Regions from separate parts of the Streptomyces rapamycinicus NRRL 5491 genome, predicted to be linked through region 3. Evidence: riboswitches for the same ligand, from Rfam matches in the RefSeq annotation. Region 3 holds a riboswitch; each other region holds the start of a gene.
The links. A riboswitch is a leader RNA that binds a small molecule or an ion and turns the genes downstream of it on or off. The one in region 3 is predicted to bind cobalamin.
Positions count from the first base shown of each region.

Region 1: it holds a riboswitch for cobalamin, as region 3 does, so the genes downstream of both, LIV37_RS42450 (CbtB domain-containing protein) here and metE (5-methyltetrahydropteroyltriglutamate--homocysteine S-methyltransferase) in region 3, are expected to answer to the same signal.
Region 2: it holds a riboswitch for cobalamin, as region 3 does, so the genes downstream of both, LIV37_RS03980 ((2Fe-2S) ferredoxin domain-containing protein) here and metE (5-methyltetrahydropteroyltriglutamate--homocysteine S-methyltransferase) in region 3, are expected to answer to the same signal.
Region 4: it holds a riboswitch for cobalamin, as region 3 does, so the genes downstream of both, LIV37_RS37530 (cobalamin biosynthesis protein) here and metE (5-methyltetrahydropteroyltriglutamate--homocysteine S-methyltransferase) in region 3, are expected to answer to the same signal.

Region 1 covers NZ_CP085193.1:10,251,568-10,255,609, forward strand. Annotated here, with positions in the region: gene LIV37_RS42440 (polysaccharide deacetylase family protein) at 1-92, opposite strand, end outside; gene LIV37_RS42445 (MurR/RpiR family transcriptional regulator) at 186-1,085, shown strand; cobalamin riboswitch at 1,180-1,307, shown strand; gene LIV37_RS42450 (CbtB domain-containing protein) at 1,346-1,567, shown strand; gene LIV37_RS42455 (CbtA family protein) at 1,589-2,350, shown strand; gene LIV37_RS42460 (TetR/AcrR family transcriptional regulator) at 2,421-3,071, opposite strand; gene LIV37_RS42465 (FAD-dependent monooxygenase) at 3,153-4,042, shown strand, end outside.
Region 2 covers NZ_CP085193.1:880,750-884,791, forward strand. Annotated here, with positions in the region: gene LIV37_RS03970 (FAD-dependent oxidoreductase) at 1-143, shown strand, start outside; gene LIV37_RS03975 (FAD-binding dehydrogenase) at 151-1,965, opposite strand; gene LIV37_RS03980 ((2Fe-2S) ferredoxin domain-containing protein) at 2,138-2,521, opposite strand; cobalamin riboswitch at 2,567-2,744, opposite strand; gene LIV37_RS03985 (hypothetical protein) at 2,760-2,981, opposite strand; gene LIV37_RS03990 (glycoside hydrolase family 97 protein) at 3,174-4,042, shown strand, end outside.
Region 3 covers NZ_CP085193.1:10,376,307-10,380,348, forward strand. Annotated here, with positions in the region: gene metE (5-methyltetrahydropteroyltriglutamate--homocysteine S-methyltransferase) at 1-1,435, opposite strand, end outside; cobalamin riboswitch at 1,603-1,824, opposite strand; gene LIV37_RS43070 (hypothetical protein) at 1,893-2,102, opposite strand; partial or broken gene LIV37_RS43075 (helix-turn-helix domain-containing protein) at 2,225-2,452, opposite strand; gene LIV37_RS43080 (hypothetical protein) at 2,856-3,515, opposite strand; gene LIV37_RS43085 (hypothetical protein) at 3,875-4,042, shown strand, end outside.
Region 4 covers NZ_CP085193.1:8,918,965-8,923,006, reverse strand. Annotated here, with positions in the region: gene LIV37_RS37540 (inorganic phosphate transporter) at 1-304, shown strand, start outside; gene LIV37_RS37535 (hypothetical protein) at 318-569, shown strand; cobalamin riboswitch at 738-955, shown strand; gene LIV37_RS37530 (cobalamin biosynthesis protein) at 1,111-2,094, shown strand; gene LIV37_RS37525 (cobyric acid synthase) at 2,091-3,695, shown strand; gene LIV37_RS37520 (putative cobaltochelatase) at 3,754-4,042, shown strand, end outside.

The sequences.
Region 1 (4,042 bases), 120 kb from region 3:
ACGGCGCAGCGGGCGCCGCCCGGCCACCGGGGGCGGTCGACCGCCCCCGGTCGGGGCCGGGGGCCGGGCGTCGGGGTGGCGGAAGTGGTCATGGATGGCTCCGTAGTATCTGCTACGAACTTGTCGTGAATGCGACGCGAGGAAAGTAGGATGCGCCGCGGACGCACGTCAAGAGAGGACAACCGATGGAAATGGCGGAGATCCCGGAGGGCGCGCCGCTCCAGCAGCGGGTGGCGGCCGCCTGGCCGCGGCTCGCCCCCGCCGAGCAGAAGGTCGCGGCGTTCCTCAGGGAGCATCCGCAGGAGGTGGGCTTCTCCTCCGCCAGCGAACTCGGCGCGCTCACCGGCACCAGCGACGCCACGGTGGTGCGCACCGCCAAGGCCCTCGGCTACAGCGGCTTCACCGGTCTCAAGCACGCCGTGGCCCGGTCGCTCGCCACCCTGATGCGGCCCTCCGCGCGGCTGCGCAGCCGCGTCGAGCACATGGCCGGATCCACCGAGGAACTGCTGGACCGGGTCTTCGAGGACGCCGCCGAGGTGATCCACGAGACCCGGCGCAGCCTGCGCGCCGACGCCTTCGCCGCGGCCGTGGAGCTGCTGCTGCCCGCCAAGGAGGTCATGACCTTCGGCGCCGGCCCGTCCGGCATCATCGCCGAGTACCTCGCGTTGAGGCTCAACCGGCTGGGGCTCAGGGCCCGTCACACGGCGGACATGGGCTTCAGGCTGCCGGACGCGCTGGTGCCGCTCTCGGCGGACGATGTCGTGGTGATCTTCGGCCCGGCCCGGCTCTTCAAGGAGATCGAGGTCATCGTCGACCACGCCGAGGAGGTGGGCGCCCCGGTCGTCCTGATCACCGACGCCCTCGGCCCGGCGCTCGGCGACCGGGTGGCCGTCACCCTCCTCGCCACCCTCTCCGCCTCCGGGGCCACCCGCGAGGCACTCGGCTCACTGGCCGTGGTCGACGCCCTGGCCCTGGCCGTGGCCTCCCAGTTGGGCGAGCGCGCGCTGGAGACCTCCGAGCTGCTGACCCGCCTGCGCGGCCACTTCCTGCCGCCCGGCAGCCCCCATTACGGGCGTGACGAGTGATGCGTGTGCGTCCTGCCGGGACCGGCCGCCCGGTATGAGAGAGGCGTCTCACCAGGTGGGCGGTCTTGGCCAGGCATCCGACACGCGGTACCTTCGGTGGGATATCGACGATGGTCTGACGGAAGCCGGTGGGAATCCGGCACGGTCGCGCCACTGTGAACGAGACGTATCCGAAAGGGACGTTCCGTGAGTCAGACCCGCAGCCATCGTCCTGTGCACCACCGAGATGGGACGCGAACTCCCTTTAGGAGGCCACTGTCATGGCGCAGCATGTCGCGCAGCCGACAGCCACCACTCCCGCCCTGCCCGCCACGCTGCCGCTGAAGGCGATAGCTCCCTGGGCCGTCTTCTTCGGCATCCTGATGCTGGTTCTGCTGTACTTCGTCGGCGCCGAGCAGGGCGCCACCGCGGTCGTCTCCGGCTCGGGTGTCCACGAGTGGGTGCATGACGCCCGCCATCTGCTCGGCTTCCCCTGCCACTGACGCGAGGGACGCCGCACCCCCATGAACTCCGCAACAGTGAGAAACCTGTTGGCGCGGGGCATGCTCGCCGGTCTTGGTGCCGGTGTGCTCGCCCTGATCGCCGCCTATTTCCTCGGTGAGCCGAACGTCGACCGCGCGATCGGCTTCGAGGAGGCCCACGCCCCCGCGCATGAGCACGAGGTCGAGATCGTCTCCCGTAGTCTGCAGTCCACCGCGGGCCTGGCCACCGGTGTGCTGATCTACGGGATCGCGTTCGGCGGCATCGCCGCCCTCGCCTACTGCGTCGCCCTCGGCCGCGTCGGCCGCTTCAGCCCGCGGGCCACCGCGCTGCTGCTGTCCGGCTGCGCGCTGCTCGCGGTCTATGTCGTGCCGTTCCTGAAGTACCCGGCCAACCCGCCCGCCGTCGGCAACGGCGACACCATCGGCAAGCGGACGACGCTGTACTTCCTGATGATGGTGCTCAGCGTGCTCCTCGCGATCGCCGCCACCATCCTCGGCAAGCGGCTCGCCCCGAAGCTGGGCACCTGGTACGCCACCGTCGCCGCGGTGGCCGCCTTCGCCGTCGTCATCGGGCTGGCGTTCGCCTTCCTGCCCGTCATCAACGAGGTCCCGGCGGACTTCCCGGCCACCGTCCTGTGGCGGTTCCGGCTGTCCGCCCTCGCCATGCAGCTGATCCTGTGGGGTGGCTTCGGCCTCCTCTTCGGCGAGCTCGCCGAGCGGTTGCTGAACCCCAGGCCCGCGAAGGCCGAGGACAGCCGGGCGATGGCGGCCGCCCCGAACTGACCGACCACGCCGAGACGCACGAGGGCCCGCGGAACCATTTCCGGGGCCCTCTCGCGTTGAGCGCCTTGCGTTACTTCCGCGGGGGCGGGCGCCGCAGCCCGTTCTCCAGCAGCGCGAACGCGTGCTCCGCGTCGGCCACCGCACCCGCGTAGCGCTCGTCGGCCGGTTCCCCGTACGTCACGCGTGCGGTGTTGTCCTGTGCGAGTGACCACTGGACGGCGACGATTTGGACGGCGGCCAGCCGCGCGGTGAGTTCCGGGGTGTCCGCCGACTCCCGCAGCGCCTGCGCGAGCGCGCGCTCGGCCCCTGCCTTGAACCGCTCCATCCGGGCCACCAGCGAGGGCGTGTCGAGGATCATCCGGGTGAGCTTGAGGATCTGGGGATGGTCGTTGAGCCCGGTGATCGGGTCCCGTTCGCGCAGGCCCTTGAGGAAGTGCTCGCGCAGTGCGGTCAGCGGGGCGGTGCGGGGCGGGCGGGCCCGTACGACGCGGGCGCTTTCGGTCTCGTGGTCGGCGAGGCGGTGCACCACGAGGTCTTCCTTCGCCGGGAAGTAGGCGAAGAGCGTGCGCTTGGACACCTCGGCCGCCTCGGCCACCTGGGCCACCGACACCTGGTTGAAGCCGCGTTCGAGGAAGAGCGTGATCGCCGCCTCGGAGATCGCCGCGTGGGTCCGCTGCTTCTTCCGCTCCCGTAGCCCTGGCTTGCCGTCCACGACGACCACCGTAGCAGAGCGATTGCCCTCAGGAGATTTCTGCACCTGGTATACATATAGTCCGAGGAGAGAAATCGAGAGGGAGTGACCGTGTCGACGGAGAAGACGGAGAGCGCGACCGAGGTCGTCATCGCGGGCGCCGGCCCGACCGGGCTGATGCTGGCGTACGAGCTGGCGCTGGCCGGGGCCGAGACCCTGGTGCTGGAGAAGCTGGACCAGCGCATCGAGCAGGTGAAGGGCGGCGCGATCCAGCCACGTACGGCCGAACTGCTGGAGTCGCGCGGGTTGTTGGAGCCGATGCTGCGGCGGGCCACCCCGCGTGACCCGGTGGGCGGGCACTTCGCGATGCTGCCCGTGCCCTTGGACTGCACCCCCTGGCGGACCAGGCACAACAGTCCGATCGGCATCCCTCAGTGGAAGATCGAGGAGGTGCTCGAAGAGCGGGCGACCGCCGCGGGCGCGCGGGTTCTGCGTTCCACCGCCGTCTCGAAGGTCGAGCCGGACGAGGACGGTGTGGTCGTGACGGCGGACGGCCTACGGGTGCGGGCGCGCTATCTGGTCGCGTGCGACGGCGGCCACAGCACGGTGCGCAAACTGCTGGAGCTGCCGTTTCCGGGGCGGGCCGGGACCCATCAGGCGGTGCTGACCGACATCCGGCTGACCGCGGTGTCCTCGCTGGTGCCCAAGCAGATGGGGCACATCAGCACCATGACCCGTCGCGTGGGCGGCTACTGGGCCATGCTGGTCCCGGTCGGCGGTGACCTCTACCGCTTCACCTTCGGGCACGAGGGCCAGGCGGACACCGCCCGCGACGTCCCCGTCACCCATGAGGAGATCGCCACCGCGCTGCGGGAGGTGTACGGCGAGGAGACCACCCTGGGGGCCGTGGAAAACTCCTCGCGCTTCGGCGATGCCACGCGGCAACTGGAGCAGTACCGCGTGGGCCGCGTGCTGTTCGCGGGCGACGCCGCCCATATCCA
Region 2 (4,042 bases), 9.5 Mb from region 3:
ACGAGGCCGTCCGCGCCTTCGAGGAACGGATGTGGGCACGGGCCGGCCGGTGGGCGAAGATCACGACGGCCGGTCTGGAACGCCTTGTGAGCCCGGACCCCGCCGCAGCCATCGCCCTCTTCGACGAGGTCCAGCCATCCTGACGCCGGGTCAGGTCGCGGTCGCGGACGCCGCCGCGCGGCCCGCGGTGCGGCCCGAGAAGAGGCAGCCGCCGAGGAAGGTGCCCTCCAGGGAGCGGTAGCCGTGCACTCCTCCCCCGCCGAAGCCCGCCACCTCACCGGCCGCGTACAGGCCGCTGACCGGGTGGCCGGAGGCGTCCAGGACGCGGCCGGAGAGGTCGGTCTGGAGGCCGCCGAGGGTCTTGCGGGTGAGGATGTTGAGGCGCACGGCGATCAGCGGTCCGGCGCCCGAGTCCAGGATCCGGTGCGCGGAGGCGGTGCGGCTGAGGGTGTCCCCGGGGTAGGCGAGCGCGTTGCGGATGCCCATGACCTGGACGTCCTTGGTGTACGGGTTCGCGATCTCGCGGTCGCGGGCCTCGATCTGCCGTTGGAGGTCCGCCAGGTCGATCAGGTTGTCGCCGGTCAGCTTGTTCATGCCCGCGACCAGTTGGGGCAGGGAAGTGGCGACGACGAAGTCCTCGCCCTTGTCCCGGAACCGCTGGATCGGCTCGGGGGTCTGCCAGATGCGGGAGAGGAGTTGCAGGATGTCCTTGTTGGTCAGGTCCGGGTTCTGCTCCGAGCCCGAGAGCGCGAACTCCTTGGCCATGATCTTCTGGGTGGTGACGAACCACGAGTAGTCATAGCCGGTGGCGGTGATCGATGCGAGGGTGTGCAGGGTGTCGTAGCCCGGGATGTCGGGGCTGGAGAACCGTCTGCCCTTCGCGTCGAACCACATCGACGACGGACCGGGCAGAATGCGGATGCCATGGCCCGGCCAGATCGGGTCGTAGTTCCTGAGGCCCTCGGTGTAGTGCCACATCCGGTCGGGGTTGACGATCCGTCCGCCCGCCTTCTCGGTGATCGCCAGCATGCGGCCGTCCACATACGCCGGGACGCCGGTGACCATGAACTTCGGCGGTGAGCCGAGCCGGTCGGGCCAGTTCCGGCGTACGAGGTCGTGGTTGGCGCCGATACCGCCGGAGGTGACGATCACCACCGGGGCGTTGAGCTCGAAGTCGCCCACGACGGTGCGCGAGGTCTGCTTGCCGCGGGCGGCGTCGCTCGGCTCCAGGATCGAGCCGCTCACCCCGGTGACGGTGCCACCGGTGACGATCAGCTCGTCCACCCGGTGCCGGAACTTGAAGGTCACCCGGCCGTCCTTCGCGGCGGCCCGTACCTTCTTCTCAAATGGCTCGACCACGGCCGGACCGGTGCCCCAGGTGACATGGAAACGCGGCACCGAGTTGCCGTGGCCGTCCGCGAGGCCGCCGCCGCGCTCGGCCCAGCCGACGATCGGGAACCACTGCACACCGAGCCCGTGCAGCCAGGACCGCTTCTCCCCGGAGGCGAAGTCCACATACGCCTCCGCCCACTTGTGGGCCCAGTGGTCCTGGCCGCCGGGGTCGGTGACACCGCGGTCGAAGCCGGCCGTGCCGAGCCAGTCCTGCCAGGCCAGTTCGGGGGAGTCCTTGATCCCCATCAGCCGCTGTTCCTCGGAGTCGACGAAGAACAGGCCGCCGAAGGACCAGAACGCCTGGCCGCCGAGGTTGCTCTCGGGCTCCTGGTCGAGGAGGAGCACCTTGCGCCCCGCGGCGGCCAGTTCCGCCGTGGCCACCAGCCCGGCGAGCCCGTGGCCGACCACGATGGCGTCCGCGTCCGAGGACGCCCCGGAGGCGGCGAAGGCCGGAACCGCCGCCTGGGCGAGCGCGGCACCGGCGAGCACACCGCCCGCCGCCGTCAGGGCGCGGCGGCGGCTGATCCCGCTGATCCCGGCGGGCGACGCGGAATTCTCTGTGGAGTTCTCCATGAGCTGCCTTCCGGGAGGGGTTCGGAGGGTGCGGGAGATACGGAGGGGGCCGCCGCGACGGAATCGTGTTACCGGCCGACAACGTGTTACCGACGGTAGCCCACGGGGTGCGAGGCCGCCAGAGTTCTGCTCACAGGAGCAACTCCCCTACGTGGCAGGGGACTTCGGGCGTTCAGCGACCGCCCGGTGACGGCTCGGCCGAGGCACTCCCCCGCGGCGAGAAGGCGTACAGATCGAGGATGTCGGGCAGCGGCACCACCCCGGGGCCGCCCGCCCGGACCCAGGCCACGATGTCCTCCGTCGCGTCCGGGTCGTTGACCAGGCCGAGCCAGACCGGCCGGCCCCCGGCGGCCCGTCCGGCGGCCGACGGCTGCACCACGATCACATTGGCCTGGTCGCAGACGTCCAGACACTCGGAGACGCGTACGGGCGCCTCCGCACCGAGCCGCGCGAGCTGCGCGGCGTGGTCGACGCCGGTCACCTTGGGACTGCCGCAACAGCAGTCCCGGCACACGGTCACCCGGCACGGCAGCGGATCGGCCGGCCCTACGGGCACGCCGCACCACCCCTCCTCCGGGGAAGTCCGCCCCGGTGTCGATCGAGGAGGCGACCGCGTGAGTCTCCTGGCTCTCGGGTCGATGCTCGTCCCGGCCTTCCCACCCGCGCATGCGGGCAGTGGCCTGTCCGGGATCCGCTCGCCGATCACAGTGGCGGTACCGCGCCGGATTCTCACCGGCTTCCTCGTTCCGCCGTCGCCCTTGTCGCCCGGCATCATCGCATCCCGGGCGCCCCGCTCACTCCCTCGGGGCTCCGCAGCGCGCACAGCGAGCGAAGTGGGCGGTGTCCTGGATCGCGCCGCAGTCGGCGCAGACCCGCTCCAGCCAGCAGGCGGGGTCCCCGCCCTCGGGCTCGGCGGGCGCCGGGTCCGCCGCCTCCCGGTCCGCGGTCTCCGGGTCCACCGCCTCCCGGTCCGCCGTCCCCGGGTCCGGGTCGCCGGGCCGAGCCGTGCCGCTCATCGTGTGCGCCTCCTCATCCGGACCGTGCGCGGGTCCGTCAGCCGACCCTCTACCCCTGGTGGCGTCTCCGGAAGCAGCCAAGCTATAGATCCGATCTCTCACGCGCCCACGACCCTTGACGGGGCGTAATATCGCCCGCCCCCTCCCCAGTTATCGGATGACTCGGTAACGTATCCGCCTCGGGAGGCAACGATGCCGAGATCTTACCGACGCTCCGCAGTGGCATTTCTGCTCTGCGGCGTCCTGGCCATGACGCTCTTCGTCACCGGGCCCGCACAGGCGAAGGACTCCGCCTGGACCGTGCGCGGCCCCTCGCCCCACTCCGGTCCCCTCGCCCAACTGCGGCTCGACGGCGCCTCGGGAGCGCTGGCGCTCCAGGTGTCCCGGGGCGGACGTACGGTGATCGAGCCCTCGCCCGTGGGCATCGTCACCGAGCGGGCGGATCTGTCGCACGGGCTGCGCTATCTGGGACGCCACGACCGCACCGTCGTGGAGCGCTACCGGTCGACGGTCGGCAAGCAGCGCTCGCGCACGGCACGGATGACCGAGACCCGCTTCCGGTTCCGCGGCGGCGGGAACGCCCGGCTGGACCTCGTGGTGCGGGTCTCGGACGACGGGGTCGCCTATCGCTACGACCTGCCCTCCGGCAGCGGCGATGTCCTCGGCGAGACCTCGGCCTTCACCCTGCCCCCGGACGCGGCCGCGTGGCTGGGCGACTACCGCAAGGACAACGAGAACCTGTTCAAGGAGTACACCGCGGCGACCGCGCCCACCGGTGAGTACATGGCGCAGGCGCTCTTCGAGACGGGCGGCGGCTACGCGCTGATCGCGGAGTCGGATCTCACCGGCCGCTACTCCGCCGCCCGGCTGACCCACCAGCAGGGCATGCCCACGTACCGCATCGGCCTGTGGGACGAGCGGGTCGAGTCCGACGGGCCGCTCAGCACACCCTGGCGCGCCCTCATCGTGGGCGATCTGCCGACCGTCACCCAGTCCACCTTCACCGACGATCTGGCACCGGCGTCACGGGTCGCCGACACCTCGTGGATCCGGCCCGGACC
Region 3 (4,042 bases):
CGGCCCTGACGCGCTCCTCGTACCCGGCCGTGTCGATCCGGCCCCCGCGCAGGTCGGCGCGGGCGGTGCGGAGTTCGCCGGTCTGCGGGAAGGAGCCGATGGTGGTGGTCGGCAGCAGCGGCAGCCGGAGGTGGGCGCGCTGGGCCGCAGTGCGCTCGGCGTACGGCTGGGAGCGGTGGGCGTCGGCCTCGGTGACCACGGCGGCGCGGGCGCGGACGGCCGGGTCGCGGGTGATGGGGGAGCCCGCGCGGGAGGCGAGGTCGGCCCGGTTCGCGGCCAGTTCGGCGGTGATCGCGCCGGTGCCGCGGGCCAGGCCCCTGGCGAGGGTGACGATCTCCGCGGTCTTCTGCCGGGCGAAGGCCAGCCAGCGCAGGATCTGCGGTTCGACGTCCCGCTCGGCCGTCGCGTCGAGCGGGACGTGCAGCAGCGAGCAGGAGGCGGCCACGTCGACCCGGTCCGCCAGGCCCAGCAGGGTGCCGAGCGTGGCCAGGGACTTCTCCAGGTCGTTGACCCAGATGTTGCGGCCGTTGACGACACCGGCGACCAGCCGCTTGCGGGGCAGCCCGCCGACGGCGGCCAGCGCGTCCAGGTTCGCCGCGGCGGCCTCCGTGAAGTCCAGCGCCAGCCCCTCGACCGGGGCCTTGGCCAGCACCGGCAGCGCCTCGCCGAGACGGTCGAAGTACGAGGCGACCAGCAGCTTCGGGCGGTCGGTGAGGGCGCCCAGGTCGCGGTAGGCGCGCCCGGCCGCGTGTCGCTCGGCGGGGGTGCGGTCCTGGACCAGGGCGGGCTCGTCGAGCTGCACCCATTCGGCACCGGCCGCCCGCAGGTCGGCCATGACCTCGGCGTACACCGGAAGCAGCCGGTCCAGCAGGGTGAGCGGCTCGAAGCCGGCGGGCGCGCCGGGCGCGGGCTTGGCGAGCAGGAGGTACGTGACGGGGCCGACGAGGACCGGTCGCGCGGTCAGCCCGAGGGCGATGGCCTCCTTGAGCTCCGCGACCTGCTTGGCGGAGTCGGCCGCGAACACCGTGTCCGGACCGAGTTCGGGGACCAGATAGTGGTAGTTGGTGTCGAACCACTTGGTCATTTCCAGCGGCGCCACGTCCTGGGTGCCCCGCGCCATCGCGAAGTACCCGTCGAGCGGGTCGGCGGCGACCGCGTCCCGGTGGCGGCCGGGGATGGCGCCGACCATGACGGTGGTGTCCAGCACATGGTCGTAGTACGAGAAGTCGCCGGTGGGGACCTCGTCGATGCCCGCCCCGGCCAGTTGCCGCCAGTTGGCGCGGCGCAGTTCGGCGGCGGTGGCCCTCAGCGCGTCGCCGGTGACGCGGCCCTTCCAGTAGCCCTCGATCGCCTTCTTCAGTTCCCGGTTCGGGCCCTGGCGGGGGTAGCCGTACACGGTGGCCCGTGCCGCCGCGGCTGCGGACTTGGTGGTCACGGAGATCTCCTTCGCGAGATGAATCCCTGAGGTCCCGGCGACGGGAGGAGAGCGCGAAGGGTGACGGACCGGACGCCACGACCTCGCGCGGCAGGCGCGCGGTCGTCCACCTGGTACCTGTTCGCCGACCCGCCCTCGAGGTCACCGGGATGTCCGCGCACGGGTGGTCCGTACGCGGGCAGATGGCAGGTCTTCGGACTCACGGGCGCGTCCTCCTCAGGAGGACACCTACTGGCCGTCGCTTCCCAGGTCCTTCTCACCGGACCCAGTGCGTATGACGGCGGTCGTTCCCGCTCACCGCTGCGGGGCAGTCCCGGATTTCCACCGGGTTCCCTCTTGCGACGCCTCCCGCCTGGCGGACGGGGCGAACCAGCTGCACCGGCCAGCCTACGGCATGGGAAACCCCCGGCCGTGTCGGCCGGGGGTTCCGCTCCTCACGGGCGCGTGGAGCAGGGGGTCAGCACGCTCCGGAGTCCGACTCGCCCACCAGGTTGACCGGGACGGTGACGAAGGAGAACTGGTTGCTGGCGCATACGCCGGGGAAGGTCGTGCTGCTGGTGTTGTTGACGGTGACATCGGGAGTGTCCTCCGCGACGGCACCGGTCGCGCCGACGGCGAGGGACGCGGCGGTGAGAGCGAGCGTGGACAGGGCGGTCCGCATACGCATGGGAACTCCTTGCTGGGGATGAGCGGCCGGAAATGACCGGCTTCGCATGCATGGTGCCCCTTTGTCGGGCGGATCGCGGCCCAACGTCCCCCCAATGGGGTAACACGTCACCCGCTGTCACATCATCCGCCGCCGAGCCGCGCGTCGTCCGCCGGGGCGCAGGGCGGGATGGTCGGCGGGCGGGCCGGGTCGGGGACGCGGTTGGTGAAACCGCCGGGGACCGAGCGGCACTGCTGTTCGCGGAAGCGGACCGGTGCGGTGCCCACGCGGCGGGCGAACAGCCTGCTGAAGTAGGCGGGGTCGTCGTAGCCGACGCGGCGGGCGATGGCGGCCACCGGCAGTTCGGTGCCGACCAGGCCGCGCCGCTCTCGCGGTCGGTGTACGCGACGATGCGCGGGAACTCCGGGTCCACCCGGACCTCCAGCCGCTTCGACCGCAAGGTGCGCTCGGTGCGCTCGGTGGCGCGGGCGGACGCGGTGTCACGGGCGTGCGCGGTACCACCGCCCGCGCCGATGGCCGTTCCGATTCCGGCCAGTGTGGTGGTGACCACGACCGCTCTGCGGCCGGGCCGCCACCCCTCCGGCCGGCCCTCCTCTGTATGGGTCAACGCGCGGCTCCTCCCTCGCTGGTGGGAACAGTGCTCCACCTTGGGACGGCGGCGGGGCGGCCGCCCATGGACAAGTGCGCCGGGGTGTTGGACTAGGGGGCTTCTGATGGATCTCCGCGGCGCCGACCAGCGGTGCCTGCCCGGGATCAGCCCGCCGCGCCGTCGAGCAGCCAGTTGTAGCGCAGCCGTAGCGCCCGCTCGGTGCTGGCCGCCACAGTGCAGAGCCCGACCACGGTGTTGGCCCATCCCGAGAGGTCAATGGGCGAGGTGAGAGTCCCGGCGTACTGGGCGACGCCCTCCGGATCCCGGGTGATCTGTTCGGCGAGCTGAAGGGCCAGGAGGACCACGCCGACGACGAGCACGGTCCCCGAGAGGAAACCCATACAACGGCTCAGCGCGGGGTGCGATCGGTCGAGGCGCGCCCGGCGCCCCTCGGCGGAGGCGGGGTCCGGGACGAGCTGGAACTCGGCCCCCTCGGCGGTGACGTAGTGGCAGCGCTTGAGCCCGACGGTGCTCGCCCTTACCTCGACGGTGCCGCCCTGGACGGGGAAGACGGCAGGCACTGTGGACTCGGCGTGATGCCTGCCGTCGAGGTACAGGTGGGCTACGACCCTGCCGGACGAGGACGAGTGCTGCTGATGCCTGACGTCGACGGAGTAGACTGTCTGCCCGCTGTCGCCGTCCATCAGCCTCAGATGGAACAGTGCCCGGGAAAGCGACTGCCACCAGCGGAAACGCTTCAGTGCTCGCCCATCCCCGGGCTTGACCCGCTGCACGGCCCGACGATGCCGCCACTCCTTCAACATGCCTCTGCTCCCGCTGCTTGCTGGGATCCGCCGCGCGGGCGGTGGTCGACTGTCTCGGCTCGTGAACGAGTCTGTCCGTGCGGCCCGGCGGGCACATCAGCCCGGCGGCTCGCATCGCCTTCGACCACGGGCGGGGCGGTGATACGACTCTGGTCGAGGGCACCTCGGCCCCGGCGGCTCCGGCGCCTGCGGTGCGGTCGTCACCCGGACCACCGGTGAGCCGAATTCCGCCATGCCGCAGATGCGAGGGAAGTGCGGCCTTCTCTCTCGCGTGTGCGCGATCTTTGGCCTATCGACATGGCATGTGCGTTCGCCCGGGATGGGTGTTCGGGTAACGCTCCTCCAGGAGGCGGTAGGCCGTGAGTGACTCCCTCGCAGCTGCCAGTACGGCCGCCGGTCCGATGTCCAGCACCACCGCTTCACCGGGCCGTTCCTGCACGACGTCCTGGTCGGCCCCCGTGCTGCTCGCGGTCACCATCGACGACACCCCGCTCGACCGCGCGGGCCCCCAGCTCGTCCTGCCCCAG
Region 4 (4,042 bases), 1.5 Mb from region 3:
CGGTCTGGTGGCGGGCGCCGCCGCGCTCCTGGCCGACCAGGGGAACGCGGGAATCACGGCGGTGGCCGTGCTCGCCGTCCTGGCCTGCGGGGCGATCTGGATGCTGTCGCGCCGCAAGCCCGTGGACCACACCAACGTCAACGAGGTCGGCACCCAGGAGCCGGTGGGCGCCGTCACGGCCGCCCTGCGGTCCGTGGCCCCGCCGCCCGCCGGTGCGTCGAGCGCCGCCCCCGGGGACACCACCCCGGAGAGCACGCCCGAGCAGCCCCCCACCCCCGCCGTCGCGAGCAGCACCACCCGCTAAGGAGCCAGGAAACATGAGCATCGACTGGGCGGCACTCGGCCAGGTCTTCGGCATCAGCCTCGCGGTGACGGTCGCCATGGTGGGCGTCTTCACCCTGGGCATCGTCGGCACCTCCCGTAAGACGGCGCCGGAGCAGGGCGGTACGGCCGCCGCCGTGCCCGGGGGCGCCATGGGCGCCTCCCCGCTCGCCCGCACCGGCGCGTACGCCTGCTTCGCGGTGTGCGCCGGGGTCGTGGCGTACGGCATCTATCTGATCGTCGCCTGAGGACCCCGCTTCCTTTCGTCGTATAAGGGCCCCGCTTCCCCGAACGACCCACCGGCCGCCGGATGGTGGCGCTGACCAGCGCCGACCGTCCGGCGGCCGTTCTGTGAGGGGCGGTGGTCTGTGGGGCTCGGCACACTCGGGCGTCATGGGTCATATGCGAGTTGACGGCCATTCGCGGCCCATGGTGGACTTCCCGAGCCAAACGGCGGCAGGAGAGGAAGCCGGTGAGAATCCGGCGCGGTCCCGCCACTGTCACCGGGGAGCACCCTCCCATCGCCTGTATGGGGTCACGGCTCGTCCGTACGGTTCGTCGCGTACGCGGGGCTGGAAGACCGGGAGGGCCGCGGATCCGGGAGCCAGGAGACTCTCACCGCCGGTCACGTCGAACCAGGGCGAGGACCCTGAGTGAGGACATACCGCCATGCCCGGCATCGCCACGCCGCCAGCCCTCCCTGTCCGATTCGGCTCTTCCGGCCCCACTGGCCCCTCTGGTCCCTCTGGTCCCGTATCGCCGCGCCGAGGCGTGACGGCGGCCTGACGGATGCGTGCCGACCACGCCTCGTTCGCGTGCGGCGCCGCCCTCGGCTTCCTCGGCGACCTCGCCACGGGTGATCCGCGCCGCGGCCATCCGGTGGCCGCGTTCGGGCGCGCCGCCGCGGCCGCCGAGCGCCGGCTGTGGCGCGACCACCGGGGTTACGGGGCCCTGCACACCGCGTTGTGCGCGGGCGGCGCGGCCGCCGGTGCCGCGCTGCTGAGCCGCGCCGTACGGGGCCTTGACGGCCGCCGTGGCGCGGAGGTCGCGCTGACCGCCGCCGCCACCTGGGCCGTGCTGGGCGGCACGAGCCTGGGCCGTGAGGCACGGGCCGTCGGCGGGGCGCTGGCCGCCGGGGACCTCGAGGTCGCCCGGGAGCGGCTGCCGCATCTGTGCGGCCGCGATCCGCAGGCGCTGGACGGGCCGCAGATAGCCCGCGCGGTCGTCGAATCGGTGGCCGAGAACACCTCCGACGCGGTCGTGGGCGCGCTGGTGTGGGGCGCCGTGGGCGGAGTGCCGGGGCTCATAGGTTTCCGCGCCGTCAACACCCTGGACGCCATGGTGGGCCACAAGTCGCCGCGCTACCGGCGGTTCGGCTGGGCGGCGGCCCGGCTGGACGATGTGGCCGGCTGGCCCGGTGCGCGCCTTACGGCGGCCCTGGCGACGCTCGCGGGCCCCGATCCGCGCGGTGCGTGGCGCGCCTGGCGGCGCGACGGCCGGCGCCATCCGAGCCCCAACGCGGGCCCCGTGGAGGCGTCCTTCGCGGGTGCGCTCGGCGTCCGGCTGGGCGGCACCCTCGCGTACGGCGGCCGGGTCGAGCACCGGCCGGTGCTCAACTCCGGCGGGCGGCCGGTGGAGTCGGCCGACATCGAGCGGGCGATACGGCTGTCGCGGCGCGTCGGCGTCCTGGCGCTCGGGTTGTCCATAGTGGCCCGGCCGGTCCTGAGGACGATGACGGGGCGGCCCCGGGCCTTGGGAAGGGGCGGCGGATGAGTGGGATACGCGGTAAGGGCGGCACGGACGGTTCCGGGGCGCGCGGTGGGGGGCTGCTCGTCGCGGGCACGACCTCCGACGCGGGCAAGAGCGTGGTGACGGCCGGGATCTGCCGGTGGCTCGCCCGTAAGGGCGTCAGCGTGGCGCCGTTCAAGGCGCAGAACATGTCGCTCAACTCCTTCGTCACCCGGGAGGGGGCGGAGATCGGGCGGGCGCAGGCCATGCAGGCCGCCGCCGCGCGCGTCGAGCCGAGCGCGCTGATGAACCCGGTCCTGCTGAAGCCGGGCAGCGACCGCAGCAGCCAAGTGGTGCTGCTGGGCAAGCCGGTGGGCGAGCTGAGCGCGCGCGGGTACTTCGGCGGGCCCGGAGCCCCCTCGCCCGGTGAGAGGCTCTCCGCGGGGCGGGAGGAGCTGCTGGGGACCGTCACGGAGTGCCTGGAGGAGCTGCGGCGCACCCATGACGCGGTGATCTGCGAGGGCGCGGGCAGCCCGGCCGAGATCAATCTGCGCCGCACCGACATCGTCAACATGGGGCTGGCGCGGGCCGCCGGGCTTCCGGTCGTGGTGGTCGGGGACATCGACCGCGGTGGCGTCTTCGCGTCCTTCTTCGGCACGACCGCGCTGCTGTCGGCGGCGGACCAACGGCATGTGGCCGCCTACTTGGTGAACAAGTTCCGCGGCGATGTGAGCCTTCTGGAGCCCGGGCTCCAGATGCTGCGCGGCCTCACCGGACGCCCGACCGTCGGGGTGCTCCCGTTCGCCCACGGGCTGGGGATCGACGAGGAGGACGGGCTGCGGGTGTCGCTGCGCGGCACGGTGCGGGAGAGCGTCGTGGCGCCCCCTTACGGCGCGGACGTCCTGCGGATCGCGGTCGCCGCCGTGCCGCTGATGTCCAACTTCACGGACGTGGACGCGCTGGCGGCAGAGCCGGGCGTGATCGTGCGGTTCGTGGATCGGCCCGAGGAGCTGGCCGACGCCGATCTGGTGGTGCTGCCGGGCACCCGGGGCACTGTAAGGGCGCTGGAGTGGCTGCGTGAGCGCGGGCTGGCCGACGCGATCGCCAGGCGGGCCGCCGAGGGCCGTCCGGTGCTGGGCGTCTGCGGCGGCTTCCAGGCGCTCGGGGAGCGCATCGAGGACGAGGTCGAGTCAAGGGCCGGGAAGGTCGCCGGGCTCGGGCTGCTGCCGGTGCGGGTGCGGTTCGCGGCCGAGAAGACCCTGGCCCGGCCGGTGGGCGAGGCGCTCGGCGAGCGGGTGGAGGGCTACGAGATCCACCACGGGGTCGCCGAGTTGCTGGACGGGGCCGAGGAGCCCTTCCTGGACGGCTGCCGGGTGGGCTCGGTATGGGGCACGCACTGGCACGGCTCGCTGGAGAGCGACGGCTTCCGGCGGGCGTTTCTGCGGCGGGTGGCCGCCGCGGCGGGCCGGGCGTTCGTCCCCGCGCCGGACACCCGCTTCGGCGAACTGCGCGAGGAGCAGCTCGACCGCCTCGGCGACCTGATCGAGGAGCACGCCGACACCGACGCGCTGCTGCGGCTCATCGAGGAGGGCGTCCCGGAGGGCCTGCCGTTCGTCCCTCCGGGGGCGCCGGGCGGGACGACATGACGAACCCCCGCCCCCATACCGGACCGCTGTGCCCACGCACCCCAGGAGGTATCGCCGCGTGACCATCACCTATCCCTTCAGCGCGATCGTCGGCATGGACGGCCTGCGGCTCGCCCTGCTCCTCAACGCCGTCTCGCCCGCCGTGGGCGGCGTCCTGGTGCGCGGCGAGAAGGGCACGGCCAAGAGCACCGCCGTAAGAGCGATCGCCTCGCTGCTGCCCGAGGTGGACGTGGTGGCCGGGTGCCGGTTCTCCTGCGATCCGGCCGCGCCCGACCCGTCCTGCCCGGACGGGCCCCATGAGCCGGGCACGGGCGAGGCGCGCCCCGCGCGGATGGTCGAACTGCCCG